DNA from 2 places in the Paenibacillus sp. 01T442 genome. Region 2 is predicted to be linked to the other one. Evidence: riboswitches for the same ligand, from Rfam matches in the RefSeq annotation. Region 2 holds a riboswitch; the other holds the start of a gene.
The links. A riboswitch is a leader RNA that binds a small molecule or an ion and turns the genes downstream of it on or off. The one in region 2 is predicted to bind cobalamin.
Positions count from the first base shown of each region.

Region 1 (7,588 bases), on a different contig from region 2:
AGCATTTGCCGAATATCCAGATTTATGTAGTGGAGCCAAAGGGGTCACCAGTACTGTCTGGTGGATGCCCAGGGCCACATAAGCTCGTGGGGACAAGTCCAGGCTTTGTTCCGGCTATTTTGAACACAAGCGTCTATGATGAGATCGTGCAAGTGGCGGATGAGGATGCCATCCAAACGATGAGGGATTTGGCGAGCAAGGAAGGTATCCTTGTCGGTCCTTCGGCTGGAGCCTCAGTATGGACGGGGATGCAGGTTGCAAGAAAGCTCGGAGCAGGAAAGCGAGTGCTTTGCATTGCACCAGATACAGGTGAGCGATATTTAAGTATGGATCTCTTTTAACTCGTGTACGAGGTGGAAAGGGGCGCTAGAGTCACTTGGATGGTTATCCAGTGGCTTTTTATTTTGCCAATTCTAGTGGAATTTTCGAATATAGATAAATATTCTGCCTTTCTTCCGCGATCAGTAATTGAATTAGGACAGCAATTCATTGTAAGATGAATGGATGAATGAAACATATCTCAGAAAGGTAGGTTTAACCATGGATACTTTGAAGCTTAAAATTCTCGATTTACTAAAGGAAGACGCCCGCAGGAGCGCGGATCTGATCGCCACCATGTTAGGAACGGCGGAGGCCGAAGTTGCGCGAGCGATAAGCGAGATGGAAGCGGATAAGGTCATTGTCAAATACGCGACAGTCGTGAACTGGAGCAAAGTAGATGACGAAAAGGTTACCGCCCTAATTGAAGTGCAAATTACGCCGGAGCGCGGGCGCGGGTTTGATGCGATTGCGGAACGGATCTATTTATATCCGGAAGTCAAATCGGTGTATCTCATGTCTGGCGCGTATGACTTGCTCGTTGAGATTGAGGGGAGCTCGCTCAAACAGGTGGCTTCATTCGTTTCCAACAAGTTATCGCCAATCGACCGTGTGCTTTCTACGAAAACGAATTTTATTTTGAAAAAATACAAACAAGACGGCATTATTTTCGAAGATCAGGAAGATGATCACCGAATGCTTGTTTCGCCGTAAGGGAGAGGTAGCGCTATGATCAAGGATGAGACTACGATTCAATCAAGCAAAAAATCGATGCAGGACTACCTCGCTCCTGCGGTACGTGAAATGAAGCCTTCTGGGATTCGGAAGTTTTTTGATCTCGTTAGCAATAGTAAAGAGGACATCATCTCACTAGGTGTTGGCGAACCTGACTTTTCCACACCTTGGCACGTTCGTGAAGCAGCTGTACATTCCTTGGAGCGCGGCAGAACGAAATATACGCCAAACTCTGGTATTCCTGAGCTCCGCGAAGCGATTGCAAACTATTTGTATACATCCTTTAAAGTGAAATATGAGCCTTCGAACGAGGTGCTTGTAACGGTAGGCGGCAGTGAAGCTATTGATCTAGCGCTGCGTTCACTAATTACACCTGGGGATGAGATTCTGATTCCTGAGCCTTGTTATATTTCTTACTCGCCAATCACGGCCATTAGTGGTGGTGTGCCAGTGGGTATCGAAACTTTTGCGAAGGATCAGTTTAAATTGACGGAAAAGGCACTTCGCGATGCGATTACGCCAAAATCCAAAATATTAATTCTATGCTATCCTAGTAATCCAACTGGCGGCATTATGACGTATGAAGATTGGCTCCCGATTGCCAAAGTTGTTGAAGAGCATGATCTGATTGTCATCTCCGATGAAATTTATGCGGAATTGACGTACGGCCAGAAGCATGTGAGCTTCGCAGCAGTTCCTGGGATGCAGGATCGGACGATTCTCGTTAGCGGATTCTCCAAAGCTTTCGCAATGACAGGCTGGCGGATGGGGTATGCTTGCGGTCACAGAGAGCTCATCTCAGCTATGACCAAGATTCACCAATATACGGTCATGTGTGCGCCTGTCATGGGGCAAGTAGCTGCACATGAAGCGTTGACGAATGGCTTGGAAGAGAAAGACCGGATGATTGAATCCTATAATCAACGGAGACGATTAGTTGTCAAAGGCTTCCGTGAAGTCGGACTTGAATGCCATGAACCACAAGGCGCATTCTATGCGTTCCCTAGCATTGTGGCAACAGGATTAACTTCGGATGAATTCGCACAACGACTTTTGTATGAGTCTAAGGTAGCTGCAGTGCCTGGTGATGTATTTGGTTTAGGTGGAGAAGGTTTTCTACGATGCTCTTATGCCTATAGTGTTTCCCAACTGAATGAAGCATTAGAGAGAATCGGTAATTTCTTACGGAAATTATAATATTCTTTGTAAATTCATATGTTCATAGGAGACGAAAACTGGTATTCTAAGAGTAAGGAGGGATGAGCATGGCTTTTATGGAATATCAGCTTACTAACTTTCAGAAGCAATTTCAAATTCGCGAGCAAGAGTTCGGACAGCGTTGGCTGACCAGAAATGCCAAGAAGCAAAATTCCCTAGCTTTACTTGAAGAAGAGATCCATACATTGAGACGTAAAATGGAACAGATGGTCATGGAAGGTCGAGAAATGACATCTGATGCGGTAGTTGAATTAAGTACGATACTGGATCAAAAAATAAATGAATATATGACATCTGGAAAGAAAAGTCGGTGAAAACCGACTTTTCTGGCGACTATCGATAAAGAGAGAGTACTTGACGGAGGGAAATACATACACATGAAAGCAAAATGGTTATTCGTTGTCATGCTAGGAATGATATTAATGCTTACAGCTTGTGGTGGACCGAAGGCAGATGTATCGGTATTTATGATGGGACCAAACGGGTTTCCAAGTGAAGCGGCGGAGAAGCTGGAAGTATCTCTGAAATCCAAGGTAGGCGAAATTCCTACAGTGAAGTTGAATACATCACCTATTTTTTCATTGGAAAAAATGATTGTTGAGCTTGCTGCTGGTGGTAACGGGATCTTCATCTTGGGAGAAGAGCAGTTCAAAGGCTTGAGCAACCAAGCAGGATTCGTTTCATTGGATAACATCATCAACCCTAAGGATTATCCAGATGGGGTTATCGAGATCAAAGAAGAAGGTAAGGCCGCGGAGAAGCATCTGTACGGCATTCCACTTACTGGAAACAAATGGATGAAAGAACAAGGCTTTGAAGGTAAAGGATTATACGCGTTCATTCCTCAGAATGCTCCAAAAATGGACGAGGCGCTGAAAGTTATCCAAATTATTGCGCAAAAATAAGCGAACATCTATAATCGACTAATAGCACCAATGTATAATTTGCAACTGTAGGTACTGGTAATATTCCAAATGGAACATTATTAGTTCAGGGGAAGCCGGTTAAAATCCGGCACGGTCCCGCCACTGTAATTCAGTCTTGTGAAAGTCTGGAGAGTCAGAATACCTGCCTATAGTGCCGATACAACATCCTTCGAGGAAAAGGATCGCGTTAAATCAGGAAGCAGCGCACGTAAGTTCGTTGCCATATACCGCGATTTATCGTCTCCTTCGTTCCTAGTGAACAAGGGGATTTTTTTTGGCTGTAAATTGAAAATAAGGAAAAGAGGGCTAAAGTGATGAAACAGAGCAATTTCAAAAGGGGTCTTATCTTAACATTAGCGGTTGCGACCGCGATCTCGTTAGCGGCATGTGCGAAGAAGGAAACAGAAATTACGGATCCATCGAAACTAGGTGGTGCGGGGACGAAGGCACCCGTAACGTCGGCAACTCCTGCCGCTGCGAAGAAAACGACGTATCCATTGAAAGTAAAAGATGTGACAGGTAAAGAGTTTACGTTCGACAAAGCGCCAGAACGAATCGCGTCGGTCTCGCCAGCAGAGACAGAATCGCTGTTTGCGATTGGACTAGAAGCGAATATTGTCGGTGTATCGGATTATGACGATTATCCGGAAGCAGCAAAATCGAAGCCGAAGCTAGGCAGCATTACGAAGCCCAATATGGAGGCAGTCATTGCTACGAATGCGAATATTGTTATCACTGGTGTTTCCATGAATGCTAAAACAGTGGATGACTTGCGTGCGATGAACATTAACGTGTTTAAAGTAGATCCCAAAACACTTGATGATGCGATCAATAATATTCAAACGTTTGGACTGATTACCGATCATCAAGAACAAGCGGAGAAAGTTGTCGCTAAAATGAAAGCGGATCGTCAGAAAGTTGTCGATGCTGTAAAAGATGTGAAGCAAGAGAATAAGAAAAAAGTGTATATGGAATTTGCCCCAGGCTGGACCGTAGGAAGCGGTGTGTTCATGGATGAATTAATTACCCTATCTGGGGGGATTAATGTTGCTGCGGATAAAGCAGGCTGGTATGAAATCAGTGAAGAGAAAATCATTCAACAGAACCCGAACGTGATCTTATTCGCAAACGGGATTGTTGATATCAAGAGCAAGAAGCCGTTAGAAGAAATTATTCGTACGCGCGGTGGGTGGGATGCGATTGACGCCGTGAAAAATAAACGTGTGATAGGTCTTGACCAGAACTCCGTAAGCCGCCCAGGTCCGAGACTGACGGATGGACTACTGGAAATGGCGAAAGGGATCTATCCTGAATTGGTGAAATAATGAAAAGAAAATTGATGTTTGGAGGAGGAGTAGGCGTTCTACTCCTTCTTCTTTCTATTGTGGTGAGTTTATCCATCGGGTCGGCACAGCTTCCACTTTCACAAATCGTGGGGATTCTAGCGAAGCATCTTCCTTGGATAGGAAGTCATGTCGAGGTGAACTGGCCGCAATCTTCGGAACAAATCATTAATAAAGTAAGAATCCCTCGCATGTTACTAGGTATTCTTGTAGGGGCTGTACTCTCCATAGCTGGTGCTGGTTTCCAAGGGGTTCTGCGCAATCCGCTTGCCGATCCTTACTCGTTGGGCGTATCTTCAGGAGCTTCTGTTGGGGCTGCAGTTCTTATTTATTTCGGGCTGCAGTTCGCTTGGTTCGGGCAATGGTCGATCCCCATTGTGGCTTTCGCGACGGGGCTTATTTCCCTGTTCTTGGTCTTGAAGCTAGCGATGATTGATGGGAAGCTAAAGATGGAAACGCTGATTCTATCCGGCGTTGTGATGCAAGCCTTTCTTGGGGCGTTTGTATCGTTCTTAGTTTCGATTTCGAACCAAACGGTGAATGAAATTATTTTCTGGCTCATGGGCAGTCTATCGATGCGTGGATGGGCATATACGTATATGATTTTACCTTATCTACTAATCGGTATAGTGATTCTGCTAAGCTATGCGAGATCATTAAACCTGCTGGCATTAGGAGAGCGTCAGGCTGCACATCTCGGTGTTCATGTTGAGCGTACGAAACTGATCGTACTCATCGCTTCGACGTTGATCACGGCTGCTGCCGTGTCTGTCGCAGGGGTGGTTGGCTTTGTTGGGCTGATCGTACCGCACTTGGTGCGACTGTTGGTTGGTCCGGATTATCGACTAATCATTCCTTTATCCGCGATCTGCGGTGGTATTTATGTGTTATGGGCGGACACATTAGCTCGAACTCTCCTAAGTCCTACGGAAATTCCTCTGGGAGTGATTACGGCGTTTCTGGGTGCACCATTTTTTGCCTATCTGCTCCATAAAGATAAGAAAACGTTAAGAGGTTGATCACGATGATTCAAGTGGAGGGGCTCTTTCAGAGCTTTCGAGAACAACAAGTGTTGGATAATATAAGCTTCGAGGTCGAGCAAGGGGAGTTTTTTGGGATCATTGGTCCGAATGGCAGCGGGAAATCTACATTACTGCGACTTTTATCCGGCATGGATCCGGTCATGCATGGCCATGTGCTTTTAAAAGGAAAAAAGGTATCATCGTATTCGCGCAAAGAATTGGCCAAATGGCTCGCTGTACTTCAGCAAGATGCGTTGCCGCCTGTTGGCTTCACGGTTCGTGAAGTCGTGGAGATGGGACGCTACCCGTTCCAAAATTGGTTAGGGGAAGATACGACTGAATCAGATGGACTCATTGATGCCATTATCACAAAGCTTGAGTTGGAAGGACTCGTAGATCGCACGATTGAGCGACTAAGTGGTGGGGAGCGGCAGCGTGTTGCACTTGCCAAGGTGATGGCTCAGCAGCCAAGCTTGCTCATGCTCGATGAGCCGACTACTTTTCTAGATATCGGTTATCAAATACAGATGATGGATTATATTCGTTCTTGGCAGCAGGAGTCGGAATTAACGGTTATAGCTGTTCTGCATGATTTGAATTTGGCTGCGCAGTATTGCACGAGATTGATGATCGTACATGAGGGGCGAGTAACCGCCATCGGAACACCTGCAGAAATTATTACAAGTACACAAATAGCTGAAGTATATGGAACAGAGCCGATTGTACTTAAACACCCGGTGAGTGATGTTCCACAGATTTTATTACAACCTGGGAATTAATAAAGGGCTGGAGGAAGTTGATAATGAACAATTTACATAACTTGATAAACGCGATTGAACCTATCCATCAAGAGGTGGCTCTGCAAGCCAATGACCATTTGAATCAATTGACGAAGCCGCAAGGAAGCTTGGGAAAGCTTGAGGATATCGCACGCCAAGTCGCTGGGATTACAGGTGAAGTGATGCCGACTTTTGAGAAAAAAGCGGTTATTGTCATGGCTGGTGATCATGGTGTTTGTGAGGAAGGCATCAGTGCCTTCCCGGCGGCAGTGACACCGCAAATGGTACTCAATTTCTTGTATGGCGGGGCTGCTGTAAATGTCCTTGCTAGACATGCCGGAGCAGATGTGGTTTGTGTAGATATGGGGGTTAATGCGGATTTGGAGCACCCCAATCTTGTCTCTCGCAAAGTTAGAAAAGGCACGCGCAACATGGCGAAGGAAGCGGCACTTTCTTTGGAGGAGACGACCCAAGCGATTGTAGCTGGCAGTGAAATTGTGGACGATTTGGTGGCAAAAGGGTACCGGCTTTTCGCTACGGGTGAAATGGGGATTGGCAATACGACGGCGAGCGCAGCAATCTTATGCGCACTGACGGGATTAGACGCTAGTATTGCTGTAGGTCGTGGAACCGGCATCGACGATGCGACTTGGCTGCATAAGCAGTCGGTTGTGAGTACGGCGCTGGATGTGAATGGGTTGACTGGGCGTGGAGTAGGTGCGAGTGCAAGTGCAAGTGCAAGTGCAAGTGCAAGTGCGAGTGCAAGTGTGAGTGCAAGTGTGAGTGCAAGTGCAGAAGAAGGGTCAAGTGGTGATTATGCACTTGAGGTGTTGAGCAAAGTCGGCGGATTGGAGATCGCCGGTCTCGTTGGGGTAATTCTGGGCGCAGCGAAGCATCGCTGCCCGGTTGTCGTCGACGGTTTCATTTCGTCGACCGCGGCGCTCGTGGCGAGCCGATTAGCCCCACTAAGCGCGTCCTACATGCTCGCCTCGCACTTATCGCAGGAGCAGGGACATGCGAAGGTGCTCGAGTCGGTTGGCCTCGCGGCGATGCTGCAGATGGATATGCGACTGGGTGAAGGCACAGGCGCAGTGCTTGTGTTCAACTTGATCGATGCCGCAGGCAAGATCATGAAGGAAATGGCGACCTTCGAAAGCGCAGGCGTTTCGAGGGAGTAGCAAGCAGAGAGAAGGAGGAGAACACGATGGCGGTTCTGGTAACGGGCGGCGCGCGCAGCGGCAAGAGCT
Region 1 is NZ_JBFTPF010000023.1:27,798-35,385, forward strand. Features, by position in the region: gene cysK (cysteine synthase A) at 1-341, shown strand, start outside; gene AC1DLM_RS18580 (Lrp/AsnC family transcriptional regulator) at 541-1,032, shown strand; gene AC1DLM_RS18585 (aminotransferase class I/II-fold pyridoxal phosphate-dependent enzyme) at 1,048-2,250, shown strand; gene AC1DLM_RS18590 (aspartyl-phosphate phosphatase Spo0E family protein) at 2,319-2,585, shown strand; gene AC1DLM_RS18595 (hypothetical protein) at 2,649-3,176, shown strand; cobalamin riboswitch at 3,209-3,361, shown strand; gene AC1DLM_RS18600 (ABC transporter substrate-binding protein) at 3,512-4,522, shown strand; gene AC1DLM_RS18605 (FecCD family ABC transporter permease) at 4,522-5,559, shown strand; gene AC1DLM_RS18610 (heme ABC transporter ATP-binding protein) at 5,565-6,341, shown strand; gene AC1DLM_RS18615 (nicotinate-nucleotide--dimethylbenzimidazole phosphoribosyltransferase) at 6,365-7,519, shown strand; gene cobU (bifunctional adenosylcobinamide kinase/adenosylcobinamide-phosphate guanylyltransferase) at 7,546-7,588, shown strand, end outside.
Region 1: linked by a shared signal. The riboswitch ahead of AC1DLM_RS18600 (ABC transporter substrate-binding protein) and the one ahead of AC1DLM_RS00245 (DUF4430 domain-containing protein) in region 2 are both predicted to bind cobalamin.

Region 2 (10,695 bases):
GCGGCAGCAGGCAGATCCTACTTCTACTTCTGGACTTAGAATGAGTAGTCCCACAACGACGACCTCACCTTCAGTATCCAAACCTATGGAGCTAACGACACCTCCTGAAGAACTGAAAGATACTAAGTCTTCTGATCCCGCCGTGACGACGCCAAGCAACACCCCTGTACCTGCTCAACCTACGGAAGAACCCATGCCTATTGCGACTCAAGATGCTACACCGTTGAACAAGGAAACGCCCAAGCCAGCTACACCTGATGGAACCAAACCTACGCCAACCAAAGCGATGGAGCTTGACCCCAAGACAGGTAAAGACCAATACCTTACCGATCCTGTTCCTGAGGGGAAACCACTCCCTATCGAACCACAGAACACCAAAATTTCTGACAAGCAAATGACAGTGACGCTTTCGGTTAGCTGCCTAACGATTCTGGGCAATATGAAATTGCTTGATCCTGAAAAGGTTGAGCTTGTGCCGAAAGATGGCATTATTTTCAAATCACAACAGGTTACTTTTTATGAGGGAGAATCCGTATTTAATGTCTTACAAAGAGAGATGAAGAAGAATAAAATTCATATGGAATTTGTGAATACCCCTATTTACAATTCAGCCTATATTGAAGGTATCCATAATCTGTATGAATTTGATTGTGGGGAGCTATCCGGTTGGATGTATAAAGTGAACGGTTGGTTCCCTAACTATGGAGCAAGTCGGTATCCACTGAAACAAGGCGATGTCATTGAGTGGGTATACACGTGTGATTTAGGCCGTGACGTTGGGGATACGTATAATTCAACTGGCGGTGGCAAGCAATGAGGGATTCCTTTTCAAGCTACCACCCCCTGATTAACTTTTTGTATTTTACATTCGTCATCTTGTTCTCAATGATTTTCATGCATCCAGTAAGCCTAGTTATTTCCCTTAGCTTGGCCTTTGCCTATTCCATCTATCTGAACGGAAAGAAAGCAATCAAGTTCAACTTCGTCTATATGCTTCCTTTTCTTATCCTAACTGCGCTTATTAATCCTGCCTTTAATCACGAAGGGGTTACGATATTAACGTACTTGCATAACGGCAATCCGCTAACCCTGGAATCTATTACCTATGGTCTTGCAGCAGCAACTATGTTCATTTCCGTTATCTGTTGGTTTTCTTGTTATAACGCTGTTATGACATCGGATAAATTTATTTATTTGTTTGGAAAAATAATTCCAGCATTGTCGCTCATTTTTTCGATGGTGCTGCGTTTTGTACCCCGCTTTAAAGCTCAGATTACCATCGTTTCCAATGCACAAAAATGTATCGGTCGGGATATATCCACGGGTAGTCTCATTCGTAGAATCAAGCATGGTATTCGGATTCTATCTATCATGGTGACCTGGATGCTTGAGAATGCCATTGAAACCGCTGATTCGATGAAAAGCCGAGGGTACGGATTACAGGGAAGAACCGCATTTTCAATATTTACATGGGATAGCCGCGACAAAACTGCACTAATCGCTCTAGTTGTAAGCGGAGGTTATCTCCTGATAGGAGCTGTTACAAAGGCTATGTATTTCCGATACTTCCCTTCCATGCGAGGTGTAGGGCTTTCCATTTACAGTATCAGTGTCTTTACGACTTATGCATTCCTATGCGCAATACCGCTTATTATTAATATTTCGGAGGATATCAAATGGAAGTCTTTACAATCCGACAACTAACATTCTCCTATCCTGGATCCCCTGGGAATGCGTTACGTGACGTCACTTTGACTATAAAACAAGGCGAATTTATTACCATCTGTGGTAAGTCAGGTTGCGGCAAATCAACCCTCTTACGTCATTTGAAAACAGATCTTACACCGCACGGAGCACGAAGTGGCGAGATTTTATATGATGGGATGCCCCTTGAACATCTAGATCGACGTATACAAGTCGCTCAAATCGGCTATGTGCTGCAATCTCCAGACAATCAAATTGTGACAGACAAGGTCTGGCATGAGCTTGCCTTTGGACTTGAAAGTCTTGGATACAGTACACTAGAAATTCGTCGACGAGTTGCGGAAATGGCAAGCTTTTTCGGCATACAGGAATGGTTTCATAAATCGGTTACCGAACTATCAGGCGGTCAGAAACAGCTTCTGAATCTTGCTTCCATTATGACCATGCAGCCGAAAATATTGATATTGGATGAACCTACCAGCCAGCTTGATCCTATTGCTGCAGCGGAATTTCTAGCCGCCATTGGGAAAATCAACCGCGAACTTGGAGTCACAATTCTCATATCCGAGCATCGACTTGAGGAAGTCCTGCCGCTGTCAGATCGCGCTATTGTGATGGATAATGGTGAAATCCTCGTTTCTGGAACACCGAAGGAAGTCGGTGAACAACTTTGGGATATGCAGCACGACATGTTTTATGCGATGCCAACGCCCATGCGTGTCTATGCAAGAATTGAGAACCAGCTCCCTTGCCCCATTACAGTCCGTGAGGGAAGAGAATTCTTGCATGTACTTGCTCAGAATCAACCATTCACGAAAGACATACAAACTGCTGACATTCCAGTGCGAAGGGCAGAACCGGCGATTGAGCTAAACGGTGTATGGTTTAAATATGAAAAAATTTCACCAGATGTGGTGAAAGGCCTGAGCTTACGTGCATTTTCAGGTGAGATTTATGCGATTGTAGGCGGAAATGGTACGGGTAAAACAACCACCCTTTCTCTCATATCTGGACTTCGCAAACCTTATCGTGGAACTGTCCTGATGAATGGGAAACCCATTGACAAGTATTCGGACAGTGAGAAATTCAATGGACTCCTTGGCGTTCTTCCTCAAAATCCACAAGCGCTTTTTGTACAAAAAACAGTTAAAGCTGATCTTTTGGAGATGCTATCCGGCAGCAAGCTGGATATGGCGTATAGGCAACAATGTGTGGATGAAGTTTCGGAGTTATGTATGTTACAACAACTTCTCGACCGACATCCTTATGATTTGTCTGGAGGGGAGCAACAACGTGCCGCTCTTGCTAAGATCTTACTTCTTCAGCCTTCCATTCTTCTGTTGGACGAGCCGACGAAAGGTCTAGACGCACATTATAAATTGATATTTGCCGAAATTTTAACCAATTTAAAACAACAAGGAACGACCATTGTTATGGTCAGTCATGATATCGAGTTTTGCGCTAGCTTTGCTGACAGGTGTGCAATGTTCTTTGACGGGGCGATCGTATCCGAGGGCAATCCCCAGGAATTCTTTGCTGGAAATAGCTTTTATACGACATCTGCAAGCCGAATGGCCAGGGATTTGATTCCAAAGGCCACAACGACCAATGACATCATTAAAGCCTTTAATGGCAATGAAGAAATGCAGAATGTTGATACGAAACCAAAGGTGAACATACCTCCATCGTTTCGTAAACATAGCCATAGTTCAACCGTATCCGTCCCTAATGAGCAAACACCAGTCGAACTCAGAAGTCTCTCCAAACGCACATTGACTGCCGTGCTCATGATTCTTTTATTAATTCCGTTAACCATTTGGTTTGGTATTTATTATCTCGACGATCGAAAATACTACTTTATTAGCATGCTTATCATTTTGGAAACCCTGCTGCCGTTTATGATGATTTTCGAGGGACGAAAGCCGCTGGCAAGAGAGCTTGTGGTCATATCCGTGCTATGTGCGATTGGCGTAACTGGCAGAATGGCTTTCTTCATGGTGCCTCAATTTAAACCCGTTGTTGCGATTGTTATTCTTTCCGGCATCGCATTAGGGGCTGAAACCGGCTTTCTAGTCGGTGCAGTCACAGGTTTTGTATCGAATTACTTTTTTGGTCAAGGGCCTTGGACACCCTGGCAGATGTTCGCTTTCGGGATCATTGGATTTCTTGCTGGAGCACTGTTCAAAAAAGGCATTTTACGCAGAAATAGAATTGCTCTTTGTCTATTTGGAGGATCAGCGACATTTCTCATATATGGAATCATCATGAATTTCTCATCCGTCGTGATGACAGGATCCAAACCCACAATTGGCGCAGTTATACTTGCGTGTATCCGAGGAGTTCCCTTCGATTTGATTCATGCCATAGCAACTGTCATATTCCTGTATTTCCTAGCAAGGCCTATGCTTGAAAAATTAGATCGAGTTAAAGAGAAGTATGGGTTGGTTTCGTGAAAGAAAAACAGCACCTCATTGGTTAGTATCTAACCTTTGGGGTGCTGTTTGTTATGTCCAAATGCGCAATTGCATCCGACCGGGAAAGAAGAGGATTTCTCCCCTTCTTCGTTAAAGCTCGTTCTACTTTTTCTGCTGGTGCAGTCTCATAATAACCACTGCGACCATCTCTCTGGTTACAGGAAGCAACGGGTTGAAATATCCGTTATCCTCTGTCAATAATCCGGATTTAATAGCTTGATTAACGTAAGGTAATGCCCAGTCAGCAACAAATGATTGGTCTTTAAGGTCAACCGCTAGCTGTCCCTCCATCGCAACACCTTGTAAACGACCCAGAATTACAGCCATTTCCTGTCTGGAAATCGTTTGATTCGGTGCAAAGGCATGATCTGAAATCCCTGTGATCAATCCCTTCGATTTCGCGGTTACGATATACTTGAAATACCAATCTTCTGTGCTAACATCGTCAAAATCTAACTCACCAGTTACTAACTCACTTCCTGTATAACGGACGATGAGTGCCGCAAACTCTGCTCTTGTTAATTCGCGTTTCGGCTCAAAATTAGTTCCGTTACCTTCCATAAATCCCAACGTAGTGACTTTAGCTACTGCTTCCAGTGCCCAACTGGAAATAGCAACAGCATCTTCATATTTTGTAGCCAGTGTGTTTTTGGTTTCTTCGGTTGGTTCCGTAGGTTCCGCAGGCTTACCAGGGTTATTAGGGTTAACAACGTTACCACTACCCCCTCCTACTGGCGGGGTATATGCCTCACCAATGTCTTTCCCAAGATCTTTCGTGTACTGCCAACGAAGAACGTCGTTATTCTGTAATGTGTAGATACCCGCGCTGTATTTTGGAAAGACCCCGTTCACGGAGTACATCCAGCCACTTAGCTGTCCTTTATCAAACTCCCCTAAGTGATCAATCGATTGTACATAGATGCTTGCACCTGAACCTGTATAAGACAGAGCAGTACTTTGGGTACCAAGTACCCGTTGTAGCAACGTAAACGCTGTATCGCCAGATTGCAAGGTAACCGTTATTGGAGCAATGATATCTCCTTCACCCAGAGAGCGTTTCTCAACAGAAAGTGTAACCTTTTGTGTAGTACTAGGTCCAGATCCACCACCAGGACCAGGCGCTGTTACTAACGTCGATTTAAAGGCTAAGAACTCCGTGAAATGCTTCGTTTTAATAATTAAGTCGCCATTCTCACTGTAAGCATACACATCATCGTTTCGATAGTTGCTGTTGTCATATTTATGTATTGCAGTGAAATTACCGTTTTCATCTATGAAACCGGCGTTACGATCACCCATCCCCTTCAATTTCAGTGTAACGTGTTGATTAAACTGGATGCGGCTATCACCACCCACTTTAATGCGTGAATCGATACTGTCTAGTCTACTACCACTGCCGGTAAGTACTCCACTTACTTTATTCGTCACAGAGTTATCGGTTGTACTCAGAATGCTTGGCAATTGAATCTTATTATTCCACGCAACTGATGTAACTTCTGTATAAGCCGGTATATCCAACTCCGTACTGCCTCGTTTAGCAATAACCTCTGGCAAAAATGGTGTCGTGAATGAAAGAGTAATCTTGTTCGTCGCTGGATCATTATCATCCGTCGAGAAGGATACATTGGACTCATTCGCACCAACATTGACGATCTGATCACTCGTCGTGCTCACATTATGAATGGTCAACTTATTACTTGCCGAGTTACTAACCAAGGCTGCTGGCAATGCTTGGAGCTTAAGAGCTCCTGTTTGACCTTGACCTGCAAAAGTTATAACAAGATCTTGTTGATTGCTTTCTTGCGTAATATGATCAATCGTCAAACCTGTAGTGCCAGGATCGAAACTCCAATTCGCTGCGGTATTAGCACCAGAAGTGAACGTGTCGCCGACTAGTTTAATCTGCAAACTAGGGTTGAGTATTCCGATGTTCGTATTCGAAGCGATCGCAATGGAAGGCCAACGGCCATAATAAAACGTAACGATATCATCGTCGTTTAAAATATAATCTGCTGCACCGACTTGCGGTGATACCCCGTTAACTTTGTACATCCAACCGTCGTATCCGCCAAGAGTTCCTGCAGTTTGACCTGCAATTGAGGAGAGATAGGGACCATAACTACTGTTTTGAATGACAAAGTTGATGTTAGACTTCTCGAGCACTTGTTTCAAAGCATCCATGGCTGTCGGCTGACTGCCATAGACTGCTGCAGTTATCGACTGTTGTGGCAGTATCGGACTATTAATGCCATTAACATTTATTTGTACGGTAGTTAAATTTGGCTTATCTGCTAAACGCTGCCAAACTGATTTACTCTGCTGAATATCTGTTAGTGCGATCAATACTTGTTCTGTTGCCATTAAGTTCTGTTTTAGATCTGTCACTTGCCAGGAAAAAGTGCCATCTGGAAGCACGAAGTTATAAACGGCATCTACAACTGTTTGATTGTTGACGACCCAGTTTGGGGACAATACATCTTCTCTAATAGCCACCAGACCTGATACAGACGTTGCCCAGCTGTTGGAGTTGTCCCCATTGCCCCATTGACCTGGGGAATCAAAGCCAGCATTAGTTAATTGTCTTTGCTTCAATAAAGCCTTAGCACGGTTAGCCGCAGTTACTGCAGCACTATTCGATTGATAATTCCCTAAAGCTAGCAGTGCCATCCCTGTAATATCTGTATCTGATTCACTTCCAAAGAAAGCAAACCCGCCATCAGACAATTGTAAGCTAAGTAAGTAACTTAACGCTTTCTCCTTGGCTGCATCGTTCCAGCTCCCGACGTTGTATCCCCTTTTCTTACCTGTATCCAGAGCAAGCATCGTCCATATCTGTCGATTAGATTCTCCGAAGGAACCTGTTGATGGATTTTGCTGAGCTGCTAACTCTGCGTACAAATTACGATTCGTTTCCCATGCATGGGAAGGATCAAGATTCATGGCCAACAATCCGAAGATTAAATTGATGTGGTAAGTACTATGATCGGTTGCTAATAAATCACCAGGATCACTTTGTTCCCAAGAAGGCAGCGTCCACTTACCATTATGCAAATCTTCCCCTGCTCCCCATAGCGCAACCATTTGCCACCATGAGTTGAGATTAGACCGATTTTGCTCATAAAATGAGACCGTATCCGCAATCATTGTATTTAATTTCGTACTTGGATTTGCATCGACTGCTCTCGCAACTTGTGGGACGAGCAATAAAGTTATTAGTGCCAAACTTAGAAGAGCAGAAATCCCTTTTTTCATCATCAAACTGAACAAACTAATCACCTTCATCTTCCTTAAAATAGTGGATAAACGAAAAACACCCTTCCCCGAGTTCCAGAGGAAAGATGTCTTTGTAAGAATCGTGTTAATCTAACGACTAACCACTCTTTTTGGCAAATGCAAAGAAACATCTTCCTCCCATCCTCGTGAGAAAAAAAATACATTACTTATCAGGCAGGTCTCCTGGCTTCGCTTCATCGCTTGTACAATCTCCTTCCCCTCTTGTTATCGAGAGTGGCTATGATTGTTAGCTCAGCGTTACAGTGGCGGGACCGCATCGGAATTGAACCGAACTTCCCTTTTAAGCTTCCGCTAGATTCAGCAGAAAGCACCTATTAAGCTAGTTTATGAAATTGTTTGTAATCATGACGAATTTTACATGACTTCATCGTAATAGACAATCCTTTTTTTCACAAACAAAAAAAGGCAACCCCACCAAGACCCCTAGGCCTCGTGGGATTACCTCTCTTTTTACCCGAGCAATCCGTAAATCAATATTTACAAATGCTGCGCGTAATAATAACTAGTAAAATGAAAAGTACTAAGATACTAGCGGCCGAATTGTTTTTCGGAGGGCAAGCAACTGCTTGCGTGTGAACCGGTTTCGGGAACACAAATTCAGTTTGTTGGTAGGACGCGTGCAGGTGGATATTATTGTGCATCGGTTGTTGCATAATTGGCGCTGGCGCTGGAAGCGGTGTAGGCATTGGCATTGGCATCGGGGTTGGCATTGGCATTGGCATTGGTTGCATTGGGTAATTCGGAACTTTAACATATTCCATGGAAGAGCACCTCCTTCATATTTTCCCAAAAGGGACTTACACAGGCTTACTGTTTAACTCAGAGGTTATTGTTGAAGTTGGGTGAATAGCTTACAACATCAGTCTATGGGGAAGCACCTACGTTGCACACGGTAAATACCCAGTTTATAAATAAATTGGGTGGGTGTCATGGGCGAACGAGCATAATTTGGAGATAGTCGATTATTTCGACTTGCAGCGGCTACTTCTCCACTTGCTCATCCTGTAACTCGATTATTTCGACTTGCAGCGGCTACTTCTCCACTTGCTCATCCCGTAACTCGATTATTTCGACTTGCAGCGGCTACTTCTCCACTTGCTCATCCTGTAACTCGATTATTTCGACTTACAGCGGCTACTTCTCCACTTGTTTCCTGTAACTCGATTATTTCGACTTACTCCTCTTCCCCATCCGTATACACAAAAAGGACCGCCCCCTCATCAGAGGGAGCAGTCCTAATCGCCTTACACGTATGGGTTATTCTCACGTTCGAAGCCAATCGTCGTCTTGGCGCCGTGCCCTGAGTAGACGATGACGTCGTCATCCAGCAGGAACAACTTATCCTGGATGGAATCCAGCAGGGTATTGTTGTCTCCACCAAGCAGGTCGGTACGACCGACCGATAGTTTAAACAACACATCACCACTGAACAGGTGTTTGTCATACAAGAAGCTCACGCTTCCTGGCGAGTGGCCTGGGGTGTGGAACACCTTGAGCTTAATGCCCAGGAACTCCAGCACTTGCCCCTCATCCAGCGCGAACTCTGCCGGGTCCGTCTCAACTAAAGTCCCAAGTTCTGGCCAGCGAGCGGAGCCATTCTTCTTCGGATTCGTCAGCCAATCGGCTTCTAGGTCGTGAATATACACCGGACAGCCCTTGAGCTTACGAATCTCGTCAACGCCCCCAATGTGATCGAAATGCGCATGCGTCAGTAGAATCGCCACGATATCCATGTCGGCAATTTTCTTAATCAGCGACTTCGGATTCATACCGGGATCGATAATAATACCTTGATTCGTCTCTGGATTCGACAGTAAGTACGCGTTCGTCTGAACCGTACCCAGGACGAAGGATTGAATGTTGATCATCGTGATGCCACCCTCACCTTTTAGAACGACTCGATCAATGAACGAAGTTCCTTCACAATAACAGCATGATATCCGTTACCTTCGCCATATTGACGGCCCATTTCGGCTCTGGCTACTTGAATTTTTTCGTTATAATCTGCCGCATCGCGATCTGGATTTTCTTTCTTGAACTGCGTCATAACCGCTTGCACGTTTTTCGGACGAGGCCCCCAGTGCCCAAGCGAGAATCCGCCTGTATCTGTGAATACGACGATCGGAATCCCACGTCCGCCGCCTGTTAAGAACTGATCAATTACATCATAATTTTGCTCAATAATGAGAACCTCGGTTGGAACGCCGCTATCTTCCAAAGCCTTGAATACAACAGGCACGTTGCGAACAACGTCGCCACACCAGTCAGCAGCAATAATCAAGCAGCGAAGATCATCGCGATTGTTAAGAGATTCGAAATATTCCTTATCCTCTTCATTGTCCCAAGCAAAGCCATCATAATAAGCTAAAAATTGCTCTTTATTTTTTTCCATACTTTCGATAAACTGTTTCGGCTTGAGGCCAGTACCCAGCTTACTAGCAAGATTTGCACCCATCGTTGTCATCCTCCCAGGATCATCCTATTTCTCATTCATTGTATCAAAAGCAGGCGAAACCGCCAAATCAACCTTACTAGATTTTCTTTTTTCTTTTGAGATAAAATTGATAGCCCGCATACAGGATTGTCAGCACGATCGCAGCGATAATCAAAGGTTTAATATAAGGCCCTGCGTACTCGCCAATCGTCTCCCAGTTGTCCTTCAATTTCATGCCCAAATAAATATACAGAAAGGAGTAAGGAACCAAAGCTAATGCCGTGTAAAGGGAGAATTTCCCCAAAGGCATCTTCGCCATACCGCCTGGCAATGAGATCGCATGACGCACAATCGGAATAAATCTCGCTGTAAAAATCATACCCGTGCCGTACCGGTTAAACCAGCTTTCCGCCACATCGATATGATGCTTGCTGATCAGCAGGTATTTGCCATATCTCTCCAGAAATGGCCTGCCGCCATAACGTCCGATCCAATATAGCACGATTTGGGCCAAAGTTCCCCCGACGACCGCGCAAACCATACCACCTACGAAGTTAATTTGACCTTTGGATACGAGATACCCTGCGTAGGCTAAAAGCAATTCGTTCGGAATGACCTCCAGCATAAGTCCAAGGAATATTCCCCAGTACCCCAAACCTTCCAAATACACCAAAACACTTTGAATCAACTCATGCATACGTAACCCTCTCTTCGTTTCACTTTCCCATACATTGGCAACTTACTTAGCTGGAAAAAGTACATCTAATTGGGCCCATAGGGTCAAAAGAA
Region 2 is NZ_JBFTPF010000001.1:31,536-42,230, reverse strand. Features, by position in the region: gene AC1DLM_RS00260 (DUF4430 domain-containing protein) at 1-817, shown strand, start outside; gene AC1DLM_RS00255 (energy-coupling factor transporter transmembrane component T) at 814-1,704, shown strand; gene AC1DLM_RS00250 (ATP-binding cassette domain-containing protein) at 1,677-4,157, shown strand; gene AC1DLM_RS00245 (DUF4430 domain-containing protein) at 4,281-7,454, opposite strand; cobalamin riboswitch at 7,608-7,802, opposite strand; gene AC1DLM_RS00240 (hypothetical protein) at 7,943-8,233, opposite strand; gene AC1DLM_RS00235 (MBL fold metallo-hydrolase) at 8,717-9,340, opposite strand; gene AC1DLM_RS00230 (thioredoxin family protein) at 9,361-9,927, opposite strand; gene uptA (undecaprenyl phosphate transporter UptA) at 10,004-10,603, opposite strand.